DNA from 3 places in the Variovorax sp. J31P179 genome. Region 2 is predicted to be linked to each of the others. Evidence: riboswitches for the same ligand, from Rfam matches in the RefSeq annotation. Region 2 holds a riboswitch; each other region holds the start of a gene.
The links. Region 2 has a riboswitch for thiamine pyrophosphate ahead of QTI17_RS07540 (purine-cytosine permease family protein). Riboswitches for the same ligand answer to the same signal wherever they lie in the genome.
Positions count from the first base shown of each region.

Region 1: it holds a riboswitch for thiamine pyrophosphate, as region 2 does, so the genes downstream of both, QTI17_RS33540 (LuxE/PaaK family acyltransferase) here and QTI17_RS07540 (purine-cytosine permease family protein) in region 2, are expected to answer to the same signal.
Region 3: it holds a riboswitch for thiamine pyrophosphate, as region 2 does, so the genes downstream of both, thiC (phosphomethylpyrimidine synthase ThiC) here and QTI17_RS07540 (purine-cytosine permease family protein) in region 2, are expected to answer to the same signal.

Region 1 is NZ_JASZYL010000025.1:44,218-51,218, reverse strand. It holds gene QTI17_RS33545 (acyl-CoA reductase) at 1-1,085, opposite strand, end outside; gene QTI17_RS33540 (LuxE/PaaK family acyltransferase) at 1,082-2,194, opposite strand; TPP riboswitch at 2,263-2,356, opposite strand; gene QTI17_RS33535 (Rieske (2Fe-2S) protein) at 2,514-3,053, shown strand; gene QTI17_RS33530 (alpha/beta hydrolase) at 3,076-3,978, opposite strand; gene QTI17_RS33525 (ABC transporter ATP-binding protein) at 3,978-4,691, opposite strand; gene QTI17_RS33520 (ABC transporter ATP-binding protein) at 4,675-5,418, opposite strand; gene QTI17_RS33515 (branched-chain amino acid ABC transporter permease) at 5,415-6,374, opposite strand; gene QTI17_RS33510 (branched-chain amino acid ABC transporter permease) at 6,374-7,001, opposite strand, start outside.
Region 2 is NZ_JASZYL010000002.1:658,222-665,222, forward strand. It holds gene QTI17_RS07510 (phosphoadenosine phosphosulfate reductase domain-containing protein) at 1-304, shown strand, start outside; gene cysD (sulfate adenylyltransferase subunit CysD) at 348-1,301, shown strand; gene QTI17_RS07520 (sulfate adenylyltransferase subunit 1) at 1,427-2,755, shown strand; gene fdxA (ferredoxin FdxA) at 2,799-3,128, shown strand; gene QTI17_RS07530 (NAD(P)/FAD-dependent oxidoreductase) at 3,086-4,150, shown strand; gene QTI17_RS07535 (phosphatase PAP2 family protein) at 4,232-4,816, shown strand; TPP riboswitch at 4,869-4,978, shown strand; gene QTI17_RS07540 (purine-cytosine permease family protein) at 5,050-6,387, shown strand; gene thiD (bifunctional hydroxymethylpyrimidine kinase/phosphomethylpyrimidine kinase) at 6,332-7,001, opposite strand, start outside.
Region 3 is NZ_JASZYL010000006.1:444,654-451,654, forward strand. It holds gene QTI17_RS18565 (HAD family hydrolase) at 1-573, opposite strand, end outside; gene thiC (phosphomethylpyrimidine synthase ThiC) at 615-2,495, opposite strand; TPP riboswitch at 2,578-2,683, opposite strand; gene QTI17_RS18575 (VTT domain-containing protein) at 2,711-3,676, opposite strand; gene QTI17_RS18580 (DUF3047 domain-containing protein) at 3,714-4,565, opposite strand; gene QTI17_RS18585 (YchJ family protein) at 4,786-5,226, opposite strand; gene QTI17_RS18590 (acyl-CoA dehydrogenase family protein) at 5,341-6,471, opposite strand; gene QTI17_RS18595 (glutamate carboxypeptidase) at 6,482-7,001, opposite strand, start outside.

The DNA of each region.
Region 1 (7,001 bases), on a different contig from region 2:
CCTCCGTCGCCCACGGCCATCGCCTGCAGCTCGATGCCCTGGCGCCAGCCGGCCACCGTGGCCGAATCTTCCAGCGACAGAGCCCGGCGCGGGAAGCGGTGCTGCAGGTTGGCGAGCTCGCTCGCGAGGTAATGAGCGAACTCGCGCGGCGACACCCGGCCGCCGCGTTCGACGTAGAAGACATGGGGGGAGTAGCAGCCTTGCTGGTCATAGCGCATCACGTCCCAGGCGGCCAGGCGTGCCGTCGCCGGCGCTTTCAGGGCATCGAGGGCCGAGGCGCTGACCAGGCCGAAGCCCAGCTTGTGACCGTAGGCCAGGAAGCGCGTCGTGACCGGCAGCCGGCGCCGGATCTGGTCCAGCGAATCGTTGCCGCCATAGGCCAGCACCGTGTCTGCCTCGGCATACAGCGCCGACGCCTGTTCCTCGTCGCCGCCCTTCCACCACACCACGGCCAGGCAATCGGCCAGCGGCGGGTGGACTTCGGCCAGCAGGCGCGCGAACAGGCCCGCGAACAGCGGCTCCGCGCTCGGCAGCTTGCCGATGTTGCCGGCCTTCACGAGCAGCCCGCAGACCAGGCTCCAGAGCGCAATGGCCGGCACGTTGCCGGCCCAGACGTGGACCAGAAGCTCCGGCCCGAAGGCCTTCGCCGCGCCGCCCTTGGGGCGCGGCTGGAATTCGTCAAGCAGCTTCGGATTGGCGAAATCCTCGGCGACGAAGCGATGCAGCTGCGGCGCGCGAAAGGTCTTGAAGAAGGCCGTGAGGCCGAGGCGGACCATCTCGGCGTCGTAGCCGGTGACGATCGGCAGCAGCTGGTCGAGCTCCCTGCGGTATGGATCGGCCGGGTCCAGCAGCCGAGCCATCGCCCGATCGACCACGTCCACGATCCCGGACACGGTCATGGTCTTCAGATGGCGGCGGGTGGCGTGCCCGACACGCACGGCAAGGGCGCGCATCTGATCCGGACTGAGCACCGGAACGGCGACCTCGAGCCGGGTCGGGCCCGATTCGAAGCGCAGGGACCGCCACTGCACGTCCGCTGGCGCCAGGCCCGGCAGGTAGCCGGCGGTCGCATGCAGCGTCGTCATGCGGCGGCCCGGATGAATTCCTCCACCGCCAGCGAGCAGCCCTTGGCCTGCGCGCCCTCGGCGCGACCGAGCAGCAGGAAGCCGCCGTCCGCCGCCAGGCCTACGTCCTCGGTCAGGATGGTGGTCACCGAATTGAAATTGGCGAGATCGCAGTGAACCAGGATCCCGCGCTCGGCAGGCGCGACTTCACGGCCCGTGAGCGGGTCGACCAGACGCGAGCGGATCCAGTGCGGCCCGGACTTGACCGAGGGCACCGAGGCGTTGCCCGCATCGTAGAACTGCGTGCTCAGCTCGGTCATGCCATACATGTTGATGCAGTGCGATCGCTCGATGCCGAGCAGCGCGGACAGCTCCGCATAGAAGGTGTCGAGCGGCAAGTCGCGTGACTGTCCCTTGTAGCCGCCGGTGTCCAGCACCCGGCTGCCCGCCGGCAGGCGGAACGACTGGCCGCGCCGCTTGAGCTCGTCGATCAGGTGCACGAAGCTGTAGCTGGCGCCGAGCAACGCGAAGGGCTCGCCGCGCTGCTGCGCATCCGACAGGGCCTCGCAGAGTCCCGGCAGGTCCAAGCCCTGCGGACTCATGAAGTAGCGGCTCTCCGCGGTTCCGAACGCCTCCATGGCCAGCGCCAGATAGTGGGCGAGCGAGGAATTGGCCAGCACGGTCTCGGTGGGGAACAGGATGCCCATGCGCATCGGGCCATGCCCCCGCATGAAGCGCTGAGCGAAGTTGCCGATCATCGAGCGGTCGTAGACCGCCAGCGTCGGATGAAAATGGCGGCCCTTGACCTCGCTGCGGGTGGTGCCGCTGGTCATGAAGACCCGGTCGGTGGCGGCCGGCGGCTCGCAGCGCAGCGGCAGTTCCTTGAAGGCGTCGATCGGTACTGCCGGGATGTCGCTCCAGCGCTTCACGCTTCGCGGGGTCGCGCCGCGCCGTTGGCAAAAACGCTTGAAGGGCTGGTTGTTGGCGTACTGGTAGGCGAACAGTCGCAACGCCAGGCCATCGAAGTCGGCGTCGGAGCAACCGTCTTGCGCGATGAAGGCGAGGACGGCAGCGACCACGTCGCTGGCTGCCGCCGTGGGCGCAGGTGGATTCGCAGAGGAATTGTGCATAGGGCCTTCTTCGTGACCGTGAAACGGGTGCTCCGAAGGCCGCTTCGGGGTCGGCAGGATGTGCCGATGACCCAAGCAACTGCTCTTCTTCCGCCGGTGTTAACCGGTTCAAGTTCGCGGGTTTGAATCTCAGCACTGTGACGTGCACCCCGGAGCATCATGGATTTTAGGCGCATTCGCGCCTGCCGCCGTGCCGGCCCGCGATCGGCTCCTTGCCCATCAAGTCAGGCAGGGCGAGAGAGGGATGATCCCTTTCATGGACGTGGAGCCCGATCCAGTCCTAAAGTCTTCATCTTCTTGCTGACTTCCTCGATACGAAGTGACCCTGCGTCGCGTTCTGCTTGTGATCGCATTCCTGGTCGCCACGGGTGCCTGGATTGCCTTCGTTTATTGGATGACGGGGATGGAACGCAAGGAGCCGGCCTACCTGGAGATCGACCTCACGGAGATTCCGCCGGGCAGCCCGAAGTTCTACACCTTCCAACGTACACCCCTGGCCCTCGTGCGAACCACCGATGCGATGCTCGATGACCTTCGGGCGCAAACCGCCCACACCTGGAACCATCGTCCGATCGCGGCCGGGCGTCCATCGTTCTTCATCTACTCCCTGGTGAGCCCGGCCGACGGATGCGAGGTCGATCACGTGCCCAGCGGCGCGGACCGCTACGCGCCAGTGCGTCCGTGGCAAGGCGGCTATCGCGATCCATGCCGTTTTGGCGAATGGGACTACGCTGGCCGCGCGATCAAGCAGTACGCGGACCAGGACGCGCGGCTGCTGCAGATGGCCGACCTGGATGTGCCGGACTTCGAAGTCAGGGACTACCACATCTTGCGCATCACTCGTGCCCCGAAGCGATAGTCGAGACCGATGTTTTGCGAGTTCAGCATGCCTCCAGCGAGCGATCGGCAGGGCGCTGCGGACCCAACTGACTCTCGAGCCACTCGCACATCGCGCTTGCGCTCTGCTCGAAGCCGATGATCGCCGAGTAGTGGTTGGCGCCCGGTTGAGGTGCGCACAGCGACAGGTTGCCCGCATCGGTCCAGGCAGAGTGGAAAGTGGTCGACTGCCGCACGAACTCCGCGCTCTCCTCGCCGCCCCATGTCAGCAGAACCGGCGTGGGACAGGCGCGAATCGAGAACAGCGGCGAGTTGCGCCGGATCACGCCGTCGTCCAGCTGAATCTGCGGCTGCAGGTAGCTGTGGCGCAGCGGTTCCAGGTCGTACAGGCCGCTGACCAGAACGGCGGCCCGGAACGGATCTTCAGGCAGGCCGTAGTCGTCCGACCAGCGCGTCTGCAGTGCCATGGCCGCCAGGTGGGCGCCGGCCGAGTGCCCGCCGACGGCCACGCGCGCCGGATCCCCGCCGTGCCGCTCGATGTTGCGCAGCACCCAAGCCAGTGCCGCCCGCGTCTGGCGCGTGATCTCGTCGATCCCGACCCAAGGCGCCAAGGCGTAGTTCACGACCACTGTCGTGATGCCCAGCGCATGCAAGCCCAGCGCGACACAGCTGAAATCACCGGCCAAGAACGCCCGCCAGTAGCCTCCGTGGATGAAGACGAAGACCGGCGCATCGGACGGCGCCGCCGGGAAGATGTCCAGCGTCTCGGCCAAGGTCGGCCCGAAGGGAACGCCCTGCAGGCCGGGCAAGCGCTCGCGAGCCAACCGGCTCTGTTCGACGTAGTGCCGCTGGTAGGCGCCCGGGTCACTCAGCCGGGCCGCCGGGTTGTACTCGGCGTCGATCTCTGCCTGGCTGGCGAACTGGCGGTAGAGCATGGGTGGCTTCATCACAATCCCAGGTAGGCTTGACGGATCATCGGATCGTCGATCAATGCGGCCGACGGGCCATGACGCACCACATGGCCATCTTCCATCACGTAGGCCGTGTCGGCAATCGACAGCGCCGCATAGACGTTCTGCTCCACCATGCCGATGGTCACGCCCTGGGCACGGATCGAACGCAGCGCGGCGAACACCTCGTCGGCCATGGCCGGCGCCAGGCCCAGGCTCGGCTCGTCCAGCAGCAGAACGCGCGGCATGGACATCAGGCCGCGCGCCAACGCCAGCATCTGCTGTTCACCGCCGGACAGCAGGCCGGCCGGGGTGGCGCGCCGCTCCTTCAGCCGCGGGAAAAGCTCATACATCAGGTCCACCCGCGCCCGCCACCCCTTGCGCACGCGCGGCAGGTAGGCACCGATGCGCAGGGTTTCGGCGACCGTGAAGTCCGCAAACACCAGGCGGCCTTCGGGCACCAGCGCGATGCCGTCGTCGACGCGCTGGTGGGCGAAACGGCCAGTGACGTCGGCGCCGTCGAAGCGGATGCGGCCCGACCGCAGGCGCAGCAGTCCGGCCAGCGACCGCATCAAGGTGGACTTGCCCGCGCCGTTGCTGCCGATGATGGCCGTGATCGAACCGGCGGGGATCGCGACGTCGACCTGGTCGAGCACCTGGATCTCGCCGTAGCCGGCACTGGCGCCGAGCGCCTCAAGCAGGTACGGCATGGCGTCGTTCTCCCAGGTAGGCCTTGATGACGCGAGGATCGTTGGCGATCTCCGCAGGGAGGCCTTCGACCACCTTGCGACCTTCGTGCATGACCACGATGCGATCGCTCAGGCGCATGAGTGCCTTCATCACGTGCTCGATGATGACGATGCTCAGCCCGTAGCGCTCCCGCACTTCGCGGATCAGTTCGAGCGCCGCGCCCACCTCGGTGGCATTGAGCCCGGCCAGCACCTCGTCGAGCAGCAGCAGGCGGGGCCGGGTCGCCAGCGCGCGGGCGATTTCCAGCCGCTTGCGGCCCGCCAGGTTGAGCTGCGAAGCCGGCAGGTCCGCTCGATCGGCGAGCCCGGTCTCGCGCAGCAATGCGAAGGCATGTTCGCGGGCCTCCGCAGGCGACGCGATGCGCCCGCGCCCGTACATGGCTCCGACGGCCACGTTCTCCAGCACGCTCATGCCCGGAAAGGGCCGCACGATCTGGAAGGTGCGCGCCACGCCCAGCGCATTGATGCGCTCCGGCGGCTGCCCCTGGATCGCCTGTCCTTCGAGCATGATCTGTCCCGACGAAGGTTTGACGTTGCCCGCGATCATGCTGAACAGCGTGGTCTTGCCGGCGCCGTTGGCGCCCATCACGCCGAGGATTTCTCCCGGCATGACATCGAAGCTGACGTCGTCGACCGCCAGGTTGCCGCCGTACCGGCGGGCCAGGTTGCGCACGGAAAGAAGACTCACGCCGGCCTCCCGACGACCGCTCGACGCTTGAGCGACGCCGAACGCCGCCGGGCCCACAGGCCCGACAGTCCGGACGGCGCCAGCAGCACGAAGCCGATCAGCAGCGCGCCCAGCAGGATCATGTAGGTCTGGGGCGCCCGGGCCCACAGCAGTTCGCTCAGGAACAGGATGAACGCCGCGCCCAGGATCGGCCCAGCGGGCCGGTCGCTGCCGCCGATGATCGCCATGGTCACGATGGTGAACGAGGTGGTCGGACTGAACAACTGCATGGGCTCGAAGTAGGTGCTGCGCAGCACGCTCAACGCGCCCACCATCGCGGGGATCACGGCCGACACCGCGAAGGCGAGCATCTTGATGCGCGTCACGGGCACGCCCACCGTCGCCGCGGCCGTCTCGTCTTCGCGGATGGCTCGCAGCGCGGCACCGAGACGCGACCGGGTCAGCCAGACGTTGATCGCGGTGGCGGCCAGGGCCAGCCCCAGCATCGGATAGAACAGGACGACGGTGTCGGGCGTGTCGATCAGCAGTCGGCCGCCGGCGCCAAGCGACGCCTCGATGGCCACCACCACGTACTTCAGGAACTCCGAGATGCCCAAGGTCAGGATCACGAAGTAGGGACCCCGCACCCGCAGCGCCGGAAAGCCCATCACCAGCGCGAGCGCCGCCGCCGCCACGCCGGCCAGCGGCAGGATCGCCACGATCGGGATCTGCTGCCAGCCCAGCGCCATGATGTAGGCGCCGAGGCCGAAGAACACCGCGTGGCCCAGCGAGATGTAGCCCGTCATGCCGGAGAACGCGACCCAGCTGCCGGCCAGTGCGATCCAGGCGCACAGTTGCGTGAGGACACCGACCCCGTAGGCACTGAGGATCAGGGGCGACAGAGCGGCAACGCCGGTCAACGACGCGGCCACGGTCAGGCCGCCCTTGTCGACGGAAGAAAAGACAGTGCGTGCCATCAGTTGGCCTTTCGCCCGAACAGCCCCTGCGGCCGCACGAACAGGATGAGAATGAACAAGCCGTAGACCAGGATCGAGCGGTAGGCCGCCGAGGTCAGCGTCACGCCGTAGACCTCGACGAAGGCCAGCAGCAGGCTCCCCGCCACGGCACCGCCGAGCGAACCGAGGCCGCCGAGGATGACCACCACGAAAGCCGCGATCGTGAAGGGAAAGCCGCCGAAGGGCGTCACGCTCTCGGTCATGCTGATCAGCGCCCCGGCCAGGCCGGCCAGCGCGAAGCCCAGGCAGAACACCACGATGTTGATGCGATCGGCGTCGATGCCGATCAGCGACGCCGCGTCGCGTTGCTGTATCAAGGCCCTGATCGCGATGCCGAAGACGCTGAAGCGCAGGAAGCACAGCACCGCCACCGTCGCGCCGGCACTGATCCCCAGGATCACCAGTCGATTGAGGGCGATCGACACGCTGCCCCATTGCACCAGCGTGTCCATGTAGCTGTAGCTGCGCGCGTCGGCCGTGAACACCAGCGACATCAGGTTCTGCAGGATGATCGACACGCCGAAGAAGATCAGCAGCGAGTTGGCCTCCAGCCGCGCCGCGATCGCCGTGTTGCGCACCAGCCGCTTG
Region 2 (7,001 bases):
CGATCCGCGCCACGCCGCCTTCACGGAAGAGGTCAAGCTGGAGCCTTTCGCCCGCGCCCTGCGCGAGACCGCGCCGAAGATCTGGTTCACCGCGCTGCGTGCCACCGACACGGCCGTGCGCGCGCAGATGGACCCGGTCAGCGTCAATCCGGACGGCCTGATCAAGGTCGCGCCGCTGCTGCACTGGTCGTCGAAGGACCTGTACGCCTACTGCGAGGCGCACGGCCTGCCCAACAACTTCGACTACGTGGACCCGACCAAGGGCGAAGACAACCGCGAGTGCGGACTGCATCTCGCGCACTGAACGCCAACGCCGCACCGATTCCCCGCATTCAAGATCGCACCCGATGAACGCCCGAACCGAACCCGACCTGCTGCTGTCGACCGCACAGACGCTGGCCCACCTGTCCAACACCCAGCTCGACGCCCTGGAAGAAGAAACCATCTTCATCCTGCGCGAGGTCGCGGCCTCCTTCGAGCGGCCGACGCTGCTGTTCTCGGGCGGCAAGGATTCGCTGGTACTGCTGAAGTGCGCCGAGAAGGCCTTCGGCGCCGGCCGCATTCCGTATCCGCTGCTGATGATCGACACCGGCCACAACTTCCCTGAAGTGACGGCCTTCCGTGATCAACGCGCCAAGGAACTCGGTGCCGAGCTGATCGTGCGCAATGTCGAGGATTCGATGAAGCGCGGCACGGTGCGCCTCGCCCACCCGGGCGAATCGCGCAACGTGCACCAGTCGGTGACCCTGCTCGAGGCGATCGAGGAATTCCGCTTCGACGCGCTGATCGGCGGCGCCCGCCGCGACGAGGAAAAGGCGCGCGCCAAGGAGCGCATCTTTTCGCACCGCGACAGCTTCGGCCAATGGCAGCCCAAGGACCAGCGGCCCGAGCTGTGGACGCTGTTCAACACGCGCCTCGCGCCGGGCGAGCATTTCCGCGTCTTCCCGATCTCGAACTGGACCGAACTCGACGTCTGGCAGTACATCGAGCGCGAGCACATCGCCCTGCCCTCGATCTACTACACCCACAAGCGCGAAGTCGTCGAGCGCCGCGGCCTGCTGGTACCGGTGACCCCGCTCACGCCGCCGCGCGATGGCGAGCAGGTCGAAGTGCGCGACGTGCGCTTCCGCACCGTCGGCGACATCACCTGCACCTGCCCGGTCGACAGCCTGGCGGCCGATGCCGGCGACGTCGTGGTCGAGACGCTGGCCGCCGATGTCAGCGAACGCGGCGCGACCCGCATGGACGACAAGACCTCCGAAGCGTCCATGGAGAAAAGAAAGAAAGACGGATATTTTTAGCTCGCCCCCAGGTTGGGCTCACTTCGTGTAGCCCGCCCACCCCCTGCCGGGGGCAACACCAGAGGCCCGGCGAAGCCGGTTCCTCGGTGTTTCACGAATAAGAAAGTGCATTGGCGAGAACGAATATGAATGCGACCACTTCAACTCTTGAACAGCAAGCCGAGACCGGCGCCGCCCTGCGCTTCATCACCTGCGGCAGCGTCGACGACGGCAAGAGCACCCTCATCGGCCGCCTGCTGGTCGACAGCAAGACCGTGCTGCAGGACCAGCTGGCCGGCGTGCAACGCGGCGGCGAGACCGACCTGGCGCTGCTGACCGACGGCTTGTCGGCCGAGCGCGAGCAAGGCATCACGATCGACGTCGCCTACCGCTATTTCTCGACCGCGCACCGCAAGTTCGTGATCGGCGACGCGCCGGGCCATGAGCAGTACACGCGCAACATGGTCACGGCCGCATCGAGCGCCGACGCCGCCGTGGTGCTGGTCGACGCGACCAAGCTGGCCTGGGCCGCCGAGGTCGGCGACGGCGAAGTGGTCCGCCGAGAACTGCTGCCGCAGACCCGCCGCCACACTCTGCTGTGCCACCTGCTGCGCGTGCAGTCGATCGTGTTCGCGGTCAACAAGCTCGATGCCATCGACGATGCCGAGCTGGCTTTCGAACGCATTTCGGAGGCGCTCGCGAACTTCGCCGAAGCGGCTGGCGTGCAGGTCGCCGCCACGGTTCCGATCTCCGCGCTCAAGGGCTGGAACGTGGCGTCGCGCCACCCCGACTGGGCCGGCTACAAGGGCCCGAGCCTGCTCGAACTGCTCGAGCAGCTGCCGGTCACCGCACAGGACGAGTCCGTGCCCTTCGCGTTCCCGGTGCAATGGGTCGAGAAGTTCTCGGCCTCGGCCGACACCTCGCGCGGCCGCCGCGTGTTCTGGGGCCGGGTCGCCAGCGGCCACATCGAGCCCGGCCAGCGCATCAGCGTGCTGCCGAGCAACCAGCACGCCACCGTGGCCCAGGTGCTGAGCCACACGCGCGAGCCCAAGGCCGTGCATGCGGGCCACAGCGCCGGCATCGTGCTCGACCGCGAACTCGACGTCTCGCGCGGCGACTGGCTGCTGGCCCCCGACGCCTTCGAGCCGGTGCGCGAGATCACCGCCACGGTGGCCTGGCTCGACGACGAGCCGCTGGTGGCCGGCCGGGTCTACTGGGCGCTGCAGGGCCACCGCTGGGTCAAGGCCAAGGTGGCGCGCATCATCGACCGCGTGAACATCACGACGCTGGACGCCGAGCCGACCGACAAGCTCGAAGCCAACGCCATCGGCGACGTGGTGCTGTCGCTGCAGCAGCCGCTGGCCGTGCTGCCCTTCACCCAGTCGCGCACCTTGGGCTCGCTGATCCTGGTCGATACCGCCTCGCACCGCACCTCCGCTGCGGTGCTGGTGCGCCCTGCCGCCACAAAGGCCTAAAATTCGGGGTTTTCCCGATCATTCCCTTCCGCTTGCCAAGAAAATGACCCACGTCGTCTCCGAATCCTGCATCCGCTGCAAATACACCGATTGCGTCGACGTCTGTCCGGTCGACTGCTTCCGTGAAGGGCCGAACATGCTGGTCATCGATCCCGACGAGTGCATCGACTGCGCGGTCTGCATCCCCGAGTGCCCGGTGAACGCGATCTACGCCGAAGAAGACCTGCCGGCCAACCAGCTGGCCTTCATCAAGCTCAACGCCGAACTGGCGCTGGCCGACGGCTGGAAGAGCATCACCAAGCGCAAGCCCGCGCTGCCCGATGCCGACGAGTGGAAAGACAAGACCGACAAGATCGGGGAGTTGGTGCGCTGAGTACGCCGGCTGCGCCCATCGAAACCGATGCACTGATCATCGGCGCGGGGCCGGTCGGGCTGTTCCAGGCCTTCCAGCTCGGCCTGCTCGAGATCTCCTGCCACATCGTCGACGCCCTGCCGCGCGCGGGCGGCCAGTGCGTGGCGCTGTACGGCGACAAGCCGATCTACGACATCCCCGGCACGCCGGTCACGACCGGCAGCGGCCTGGCCGAATCCCTGCTGCAGCAGATCGCGCCGTTCAAGCCGCGCATCCATTTCGACGAGCAGGTCGCGACGCTGGCCCGCCAGGACGACGGCCGCCTGCTGCTCGGGACCTCTCGCGGCAACGCCTTCCTTTGCAAGACGGTCTTCATTGCGGCCGGCGTCGGCGCCTTCGTCCCGCGGCGCATCGCGGTCGAAGGCATCGCCCGTCTTGAAGGCACGCGGCTTTTCTACCATCCCGACGCCCTCGAGCGCTTTGCGGGCCAGTCGGTGATCGTCCACGGCGGCGACGATGCCGCCCTGGAGACCGCGCTGGCACTGCTGCCGCTGGCCAAGGCGGTCACGCTGCTGCATCGCCGCGACGTCTTCCAGGCCGAGGAGGCCACGGTCGCGGCCGTGCGCGAGCGCATCGCCGCCGGCGCCCTTCGCCTCCAGGTCGGGCAGCCGGTCGGTTTCGATCCGGCCCATCTGCAGGTCGCCACGCCCGACGCGCAGACCGTCGCGCTGCTCTTCGACACCCTGATCGGCTGCCTGGGCATCTCGCCGCGGCTCGGGCCGATCGCCGACTGGGGATTGGCGCTCGAGCGCAAGCAGCTGCCGGTCGACACCGAGAAGTACCAGACCCAGGAGCGCGGGATCTTCGCCGTCGGCGACATCAACACCTACCCCGGCAAGAAGAAGCTGATCGTCTGCGGCTTCCACGAGGCCACGCTGGCGGCCTGGGGCGCGGCGGCGATCGTGTTTCCCGACAAGTCGATCCCGCTGCAGTACACCACCACCAGCACGCGGCTGCACACGCTGCTCGGCGTCGCCCACTGAGAAAGAACCGATCGATGCCTGAACTTGAGGTGAACACCCCGTTCATGGTGGGGACACCCGCTGGCCTTAGGATCGCCTGACATGCAGGACGTCAACATTTCTCTTTTCCAATGGCTCGGCGCGGGCCATGCGCCCGACGCGCAGTTCCTCTGGCTGGCAACGCAGCTGGCCGACGGAACCTCCTGGCTCTGCCTCGCACTGCTGGCCGTGGCCGCCTGGCGGCAGCCCGCACAACGCGGCTACCTGATGGCGACCCTGGCCGCCGCCGGCGCCGCCGCGCTGGCCGCGCATGCGCTGGCCCAGGCTCTCAATCTCCCGAGGCCCTTCGTCGCCGGCCTGAGCCCCAACTACATCGCCCACGGCGCCAGGGGTTCGCTGCCGAGCGCGCATGCGAGCGTGATGTTCACGCTGGCACTGGTGCTCTGTCTGCGCCCGGCCTTGCGAACGCTTGGCCTCGCGGTGTTCGCGATCGCACTGGTCACCGGCTGGGCCCGCATCTACGTCGGCGCCCATTTCCCGTTCGACATCGCCGCAGGGCTCGCGCTGGCGATCGTGATCACGGGGCTGTTCTGGGTGCTGGCCATCGGCGTGCGCCGCATCGTCCTGCCGCTGATCGCCCGCGACGATGCGCGCTCGGCAAAGCCCACGGGCACGCCCGCCGCCTGAGCGGGCCCGCCGGCCCCGGCCGGCTCTACAATCGACCTGCTTCGCCTGACGGAAGCAACGCTAGGGGTGCCGGCCCGCAACACGCAGTTGCAGGCCGGCTGAGAGAGTCCCTTTGAACCTGACTGAGGTAATCCTCGCGCAGGGAAGCTGGTCCGGCGGCCGCCACGTTTTCTCGCGCGGCGGTCGGGTCGCCGGCCTCGCCCACCTGCCACACACTTGCATGGAGCAAATGGATGGCAAACACAACCCATGAACAGGCCTCGGCCGCGGCCAACGAGGCGCTGACGCCGCTTGGCGAATCGCACCGCGTCTTCCAGTGGCGCGACCACATGGCGCTCTGGTTCAGCCTGGGCGTCGGCCTGCTGGTGATGCAGATCGGCGCCTATCTGGTGCCCGCGGTCGGCACCCGCGACGCGATGCTGGCGATCGTGCTGGGCTCCTGCATCGGCGCCGGCCTGCTGGCCTGGACGGCCCGCGTCGGCTGCGAAAGCGGCCTGGCCAGCGCCGGCCTCATGAACGCCACCTACGGCAGCGCCTTCGCGCGGCTCCCGGTGCTGCTCAACATCGTGCAGCTCATCGGCTGGACCACCTTCGAGCTCGTGATCATGCGCGAAGGCACCCAGGCCATCGGCGCGCAGGCTTTCGGCTGGTCGCTCGGCGGCCCGCTGGGCACCGTCCTGACGACGCTGCTGTGGGGCGCCGTGCTGCTGGCCTTGCTGGCCGGCTCGATGGTCAAGCTGGTGCGCCGCTTCGTGAGCCGCTTCGGCCTGCCGCTGGTGGTGCTCTCGCTGGCCTGGCTGAGCTGGCAGTTCGCGGCCCGGCTCCACGCCAAAGGACTGGACGCCTTCTGGACCCGCCCCGGCGACGGCTCGATGGGCATGTTCGGCGCGCTCGACCTGGTGATCGCCATGCCGGTCTCGTGGCTGCCGCTGGTGGCCGACTACGCACGCCACGGCAAGCGCAGCGCGGGCGGCCTGGGCGGCGCCTTCAGCGGCACCTGGATCGGCTATGTGCTGGCCAACATCTGGTGCTACGCGCTCGGCGTGATGGTCGTGAGCGTGGCCGAGCCCGGCACCGACCTGGTCGCCGCCCTGCTGCTGGCCCAGGGCGGCCTGGTCGCACTCGGCCTGATCCTGATCGACGAGCTCGACAACGCCTACGGCGATGTCTACTCGGGCTCGGTGTCGGCCCACAGCCTGCGGCCGCGCTGGAGCGTGCGGCGCTGGGGCCTGCTGCTGGCCGCGGTCTGCATCGGCTTCGCGCTGGTGCTGCCGATGCACACGCTCGAACCCTTCCTGCTGCTGCTGAGTTCGGTGTTCGTCCCGCTCTACGGCGTGATCCTCGGCCGGCTCGGCACCGGCAACGCGCCGGTGCCGCTCGGCAGCCGCCGCGTCGACCCGGCGGCGGCCGGCCTCTGGATCGGTGGCATCGCGGTCTACCACGCCTGCGCCGCCTGGGCGCCGCAGTGGGGCTCGGCGCTGCCGACCCTGGCCCTGACCTTCGTGTTGGCCCTGGTCACGCGCCCGGCACAGGCAGGCGAACGCTCGGCACTGGTGCAAAGCCGTGGTTGAGGGGACCGTGACCGGCGCCGACCTGCATGTCCGCGCCCGCCGCCATGGCGGCGACCACATAGCCGCGGGCGCGTTCCACCGCCACGGGCAGCGCATGGCCGAGCGCCAGGTGGGCAGCGATCGCCGACGACAGCGTGCAGCCCGTGCCATGCAGATTGCGGCTCGCGATGCGGCTGGAAGAGAGCCGCAGCCGCTCGCCGTCGGCCTCGGCCAGCAGGTCGACCACGTCGTCGCCCGGCAGGTGGCCGCCCTTGAGCAGCACCGCCCTGGCACCCAGGGCGAGCAGTTCGGTGGCCGCGTCGTCGAGCGCATCGACCCCGTCGATCGCATGGCCGATCAGCAGCGCCGCCTCGTCGAGGTTGGGCGTGACGACGATCGCGCGCGGGAACAGTTCGCGCACCAGCTCGGCCACCGTCTCGGCGGCGATCAGCCGGTCGCCGCTGGTGGCGACCATGACCGGATCGAGCACCACGTTGGGCAGCTTGTAGTGGTCGATGGCCCAGGCCACCACCTCGACGATCTCGGGCGCATGCAGCATGCCGAGCTTGACCGCGTCGACCCCGATGTCCTCGACCACCGCCTGGATCTGCGCCTTCAGGAAGGCCGGCGGCACG
Region 3 (7,001 bases), on a different contig from region 2:
GCTGTAGCCGAACACGGTGGCGCCGGCTGCGACGCCGGCGGTGGCCCCGGTGACTGTGTCCTCGACCACCGCGCAGCGCGCCGGGTCGACGCCGAGCGCCGCCGCCGCCGCCAGGTAGACGTCCGGCGCGGGCTTGGAGCGCGGGGTTTCGTGGCCGCTGAAGATCCTGCCTGCGAAGCAGTCCAGGATGCCGATCTTCTCGAGCTGCAGCTCGACCTTGTGACGATCGGCGCCCGAGGCGCAGGCAATGCGGCCGTCCAGCGCCGCGTGCAGCGCGCGCACCGCCAGGGCGGCGTTGGGAATCGCGAGCAAATCACGCTCCAGCGCCTCGTTGCGGCGGCCGCGGAAGCCGTGCAGCCATTCGGGCGTGATCGCGAAGCCGGTCCTGGCCTCGATCAGCGCGGCTTCGTCCTTGACCGCCTTGCCGGTGAAGATCCGCATCGATTCCTCGGTGCTGATCGCCCAGCCGAGCTCGCCGAGCATCTCGGCGAGCACGCGGTTGGTGATGGGTTCGGAGTCGACCAGGACGCCGTCGCAGTCGAACAGGACGGCGTCGAAGGGAGGTGCTTTCATGGGAGCGATCGTAACAACGTCGCCCCCGGAAGCATGACGACTCAGGCTGGTCGGATCGGAATGTAGATCTCGCCGCCGGCGGCCTTGAACTCGGCCGACTTGCCGGCCATGCCGTCCTCGACCGCGTCGGTCGCCTCGATGCCGCGCTGGGCGGCGTACTCGCGCACCTCCTGGGTGATCTTCATCGAGCAGAACTTGGGCCCGCACATCGAGCAGAAATGCGCCACCTTGCTGCTGTCCTTGGGCAGGGTCTCGTCGTGGAACTCGCGCGCGGTGTCAGGGTCGAGGCCAAGGTTGAACTGGTCCTGCCAGCGGAACTCGAAGCGCGCCTTCGACAGCGCGTCGTCGCGCGAGCGCGCACCCGGGTGCCCCTTGGCCACGTCGGCCGCGTGCGCCGCGATCTTGTACGCGATGATCCCCTGCTTGACGTCGTCGCGGTCCGGCAGGCCCAAGTGCTCCTTCGGCGTGACGTAGCACAGCATCGCGGTGCCGGCCCAGCCGATCATCGCGGCGCCGATCGCGCTGGCGATGTGGTCGTAGCCCGGCGCGATGTCGATGGTCAGCGGGCCCAGGGTGTAGAACGGCGCCTCGTGGCAGTGCTTCAGCTGCTCGTCCATGTTGGCCTGGATCAGGTGCATCGGCACGTGGCCCGGGCCCTCGATCATGGTCTGGACATCATGCTTCCAGGCGATCTGCGTCAGCTCTCCCAGGGTGCGCAATTCGGCGAACTGGGCCTCGTCATTGGCGTCCGAGGCGCAGCCCGGGCGCAGGCCGTCGCCGAGCGAGAAGCTCACGTCGTAGGCCTTCATGATGTCGCAGATGTCCTCGAAGTGCGTGTAGAGGAAGCTCTCCTTGTGGTGCGAGATGCACCACTTGGCCATGATCGAGCCGCCGCGCGAGACGATGCCGGTGCGCCGATCCGCCGTGAGATGGATGAAAGGCAGCCGCAGCCCGGCGTGGATGGTGAAGTAGTCGACGCCCTGCTCGGCCTGCTCGATCAGCGTGTCGCGGTAGATCTCCCAGGTCAGGTCCTCGGCCACGCCGCCGACCTTCTCCAGCGCCTGGTAGATCGGCACCGTGCCGATCGGCACCGGGCTGTTGCGCACGATCCAGTCGCGCGTGGTGTGGATGTTGCGGCCGGTCGACAGGTCCATCACGTTGTCGGCGCCCCAGCGGATCGCCCACACCAGTTTCTCGACCTCTTCCTCGATGCTGGAGGTCACGGCGGAGTTGCCGATGTTGGCGTTGATCTTGACCTTGAAGTTGCGCCCGATCGCCATCGGCTCGACTTCCGGGTGGTTGATGTTGGCCGGGATGATGGCGCGGCCGCGCGCCACTTCGTCGCGCACGAACTCGGGCGTGATGATCTTCGGGATGCGGGCGCCCATCGGGTTGCCGGCCAGCCGCTTCTCGCGCGCCTCGTCGGCCATGTACTCGGCCATCCATTCGCGCCGGCCGTTCTCGCGCAGCGCGACATATTCCATCTCGGGCGTCACGATGCCGCGCCGGGCGTAGTGCATCTGCGTGACGTTGGCACCGGCCTTGGCGCGGCGCGGCGTGCGCTGCAGCGCGGCGGCGCCGGCGCGCAGCTCGGCGATGCGCCGGGCATCGCGGTCGGCATGGGTCGCGCCATCGTCCAGCGCGAGATGCAGGCGGCCCTCGTAGCGTTCGGTGTCGTTGCGTTCGGAGATCCACGCATCGCGCACGCCGGGCAGCCCGCGGCGGATGTCGATGTCGGCCGCCGGGTCGGTGTACGGGCCCGAGGTGTCGTAGAGAGACACCCGCTCGCCATTGGTCAGCGCCACTTCGCGCACCGGCACGCGCAGGTCGGGCCGGCTGCCGGCGATGGCGCCCTTGGTCGAGGCCGGGAAGGGCTCGCGCGTGAGCGTGAGCAGGGAAGCGAACTTGTAGCTGGCATTCATGCGGGGCACTCCTGTTCTTGAAAACAAAGGGTGCTCCGCGATGCCTCCGAACGGCATCGCTCCGGAAAAGGGAGTGAGGGTGCCGGGGAGTCGCAGCTCTTCTTACGCTGGTATGAACCAGATCAAGTTCGCGGGTTCGGCCGCTTGGCCATCTCAGCACGCGTCTGCGTGCACCCCGGAGCGGGGCCGATTCTAGGTGCCTTGCGGCCCCGCGATCAAGCGGAGTGTGCCGCCGCCAGTGGCGGAACCGTCCGCATCGGCTCGGCGGCATGCAACGCCGCCCAGGCGTCCAGGCCGCCCGCCAGCACGCGCACCCGCGGCAGGCCCGCGCTCATCAGCACGCGCGCCGCCGCGATCGCCGTGGCGTCGTCGGGGCAATCGCAGAAGACGACCACTTCGCGGCCATCGGCAAAAGCCGAGAGCCGCTTCGGCAGCTGCTTCAGGCCGATGCCGATCGCGCCCGGGATCGCCCTCGTGTCGAGCGCGCGGGCCTCGTCCGAGCGGACGTCGATGACTGTCGGGCCGGCGCCCGCCGCCAGGGCCTCGCGCAAGGCTTCGACCTGGACGTGGACGATGTCGTCGACCTGCTGCGCCAGCCGGCGTTGCCGCCAGCGCCAGCCGATGAAGGCCGCCAGCGCCAGCACGCCGATCGCCAGCGCGCCCAGGCCGATGTTGGAGATCACCGCGAGGACGTCCTGGATCGCGGCATGGAAGATCCGGCCCACGAACAGGCAAAGCAGGGTCCAGATCAGCGCAGCCACGGTTTCGTAGGCCAGGAACCGCAGGTTCGACATGCCGAGGGCGCCGGCCATCGGCGGCGCCACCACCGAGACACCGGGCACGAACTTGGCCGCGATCAGCGACCACCCGCCCCAGCGCCCGAGGATCGATTCGCTGCGTCGGACGCAGGAGTCGGGCGACAGCGAGATCCGGCACAGCAGCCGCATCACGCGGTAGCCCCAGCGGCGCCCGGCCAGGAACCAGACGCCGTCGCCGAGGATGTTGCCGAGCACCGCCGCCAGCACCACCGCGACCACGGACAGCTGCCCGCCGACCGTCAACCCGCCCGCCACGACCAGGAACGGCACGGCCGGCACCGGCGCCCCGAGGCGCGTCGCGAGCGTGGCGGCGAAGACCAGGGCGGCGCCCTGGCTGGCGAGGAGCGAGACGAAGTCGTTCATGGTTGTAGTGACGTGGAGGCCGGGGCCAGGTGAGCCGCTATTGGCCCTGAGCCGGCCGTTCGGCCGACGCTGGCGCGGGCGAGGCGGCCGCTGCGGCCGCCGGCGAGGGCGGATTGCCGCGGAGGTCGAGATCCGAGAAGTAGGCGATGCCGTGGCCGTGGGTGTTGTCGGCGTCGGCCGAGACCGCCACCGCCGTCACGTCGGGCCGGATGTCGCCGGCCTCTTCGCCGAAGGCACGGCGGTAGTCCGACAGCAGGTTGCGGCGCTCGGAGGTCCAGCTGCCCGGCTTGGCCGCGGCGCCGGATTCGAGCACCACCATGCGGATGCGCTTGGTGAAGGCGTTGTCGAACGCGTTGCCCTTGGCTTCCTTGTTGTCCCAGACGTAGCACAGGGTCTCGGTCGGCACCGCCTCGCCGGTGGCGCGGCGCGCCAGCGACAGACGGGTGCGCTCGCCGACGGACAGCCGGTCGGCCGGGAAATCGAAGAACACGCAGACCTTGGCCGCGCCATCGTCGCCGGAGCGCGTGCGCAGGTCGGCGCCCTCGACGAAAGACTCCACCCGCCAGCGCCAGGCCAGCGTAGCCTGCTCGTTGAGCTCCACTCGGGCGGGATGCACCAAGTTCCCGTAGGAGTTGTCGGCATCGACCTTGAGCACGCGCTGGCCGTCGAGCTGATCGACCTCGAAGCGGGTCGGCGACTTGTTGGGCAAGGTGGTGAAATGCCACGGCGCGGGCGGCTGGGCTCCGGTCGCGCCCGAGAAGGGCGTGAGCAGGTTCTTGTCCTGCGCGCGCGCGTCCGGCGCGGCCAAGAGCAGCGCGGCCACGGCCGGCAGCGCCATCGCGGCGCAAAGCCGCCCCCAATCCAGCTTGCGGTTCGTCCAGCTGCCCATGGTGCACCTCTTGGCCTGCGGCCGGTTGAGCGGATCGTCGCTGCGCCTTCGGCGCAACAATCACAGGGTACGGAGTGTGAGGCAGGAGCGGCGCAAGATAAATAGCCCGGAAGGAATCGCTCTGTCGCCGCAAGGGACACAATCCGTCGGGATTGCTACGAAATCAATAGCATCGATTCGAGTCCACGCGCGGGCCAACGGACCTTTCCGACCAAATCCGTCAGTGAAGGTCGCCGTCGACGTAATACCAGCGATGGAGCCCCTCGTCATCCTCCTGGCGCACGAAGCGGCTGCGCTCGTGCAGCCGGCTCGCCTCGCCGGCGCCGTTGCGCTGGCGGGCGACGAACTCGACCTCCGCGTGGTCGGCATCCAGCACCGAGCGCGAGCGGACGTCCAGGCCCAGCCATTTCACGGCAGGCTCGAAGTCGATGCTCGCCGGTCGGGTCGAGGCGTGCCATGTGGCCAGCAGGTAGTCGGCGCGTTCGCGCACGAAGGCGGTGTAGCGCGAGCGCATCAGCGATTCGGCATCCGGTGCCGGCGTGTGCGCAAAATCGTCCACGTAGCGGCCGCAGCACTGCGTGTAGGCCAGGGGCAGCTCCCGCCGGTCGCGGCGCCCGCAGGGGCAGGGGACACGGGCGGGGCTGGAGGGGGATGCGGACATGAAAAAGGCGTGGGCGAGGGAAAGTTCCAGGGCGTATTGTGCAGAGCCCATCTGATCCGTTGAGGACAGAGCAAGAATTGCTGCGCAATTTCTTTTGGTCTGTCCCGCAAGGTCTCAGGCCAAGGACCGCTGGATCAGCAGCTTCTGGATGTCAGAAGTGCCTTCGTAGATCTGGCACACGCGCACATCCCGGTAGATGCGCTCGAGCGGAAAATCGTTGACGTAGCCGTAGCCGCCCAGCGTCTGGATCGCGGCGCTGCAGACCCGCTCGGCCATCTCGCTGGCGAACAGCTTGGCCATCGCCGCCTCCTTGAGGCAGGGCCGGCCGGCGTCGCGCAGGGCGGCCGCATGCCAGATCAGCTGCCGCGCCGCCTCGAGCTGGGTGGCGCATTCGGCGAGCCGGAAGCCCACCGCCTGCTGGTCGAAGATGCTGCCGCCGAAGGCCTGGCGCTCCTTGGCATAGGCCAGCGCCACCTCGAACGCGCTGCGCGCCATGCCCACGCTCTGGGCGGCGATGCCGATGCGCCCGCCCTCCAGCGCGCCGAGCGCGATCTTGTAGCCCTCGCCTTCCTGGCCGATCAGGTTCTCCAGCGGGATGCGGCAGGCGTCGAAATTGATCTGCGCGGTGTCGCTCGAATGCTGGCCCAGCTTGTCTTCCAGCCGCGCCACGTTGTAGCCGGGCGCGTCGGTCGGCACGATGAAGGCGCTCATGCCGCGCTTGCCGGCGCCCTTGTCGGTGACCGCGATCACGATCGCGACCTGCCCGTTCTTGCCGCTGGTGATGAACTGCTTGACGCCGTCGATCACCCAGCCGTCGCCCTCCTTGCGCGCCGTGGTGCGCAAGGACGAGGCGTCGCTGCCGGCCTGCGGCTCGGTCAGGCAGAAGGCGCCGAGCATGCGGCCCTGCGCCAGCGGCTGCAGCCACTGCTTCTTCTGCTGCGCATTGCCGTAGCGCATCAGGATCGCGTTGACCGGGCAGTTGGTCACGCTGATCGCGGTGCTGGTGCCGCCGTCGCCGGCAGCGATTTCTTCCAGCACCAGCGCCAGCGTCAGGTAGTCGAGCCCGGCGCCGCCGTCTTCCTCGGGCACGCAGATGCCGTAGGCGCCGAGCGCCGCCAGGCCTTCGTGCGCGGCCTTGGGAAAGCTGTGCTCGCGGTCCCAGCGCGGCGCGTGGGGCCAGAGCTCGGCTTGGGCGAAGGCGCGCACGGCGTCGCGGATGGCTTCCTGGTCGGCGCTGAGCAGCATGATGGCGTCCTTACTTTCCTTGGCCCAGGTCCATGATCAGCTTGCCGGCCATGTAGAGCCGGCGCGGGATCGCGCTGGTGTCCACGTATTCGGCCTTGTCGCTGTGGTAGCCGAAGCCGGGCAGGCCCAGGCTTTCGATGACCGGCTTGCCCGCGAGCGCCGCATAGGCCGCGTCGGTCCCGCCGCCGGTGCGCTCGACCACCGAGAGCTCGCCGCCCGCTTCCTTGTAGTAGGCCACTGCCTTGTCGACCAGCTTGCGGCCGCCCTCGCCCGCGTTGAAGGCCGGACGGCCGCGCGTGACAAGTACCTTGACCTCGGCCTCCGGCAGCTTCTTCTGCTGCGCCTTGTGCTCGAGCGTCTTCATCGCGGCATCGAAGTCCTCGTTCCTGGCGTAGCGCACGTCGGCATTCAGCGTGGCGCTGGCCGGGATGATGTTGGACACCGCGCCGGCCTTGCCGATGGTCCAGTTGAAGCGCAGGCCCTTGGACTTGTCGTCGATGTCCATCGTGCGCAGCACCAGGTCGGAGGCC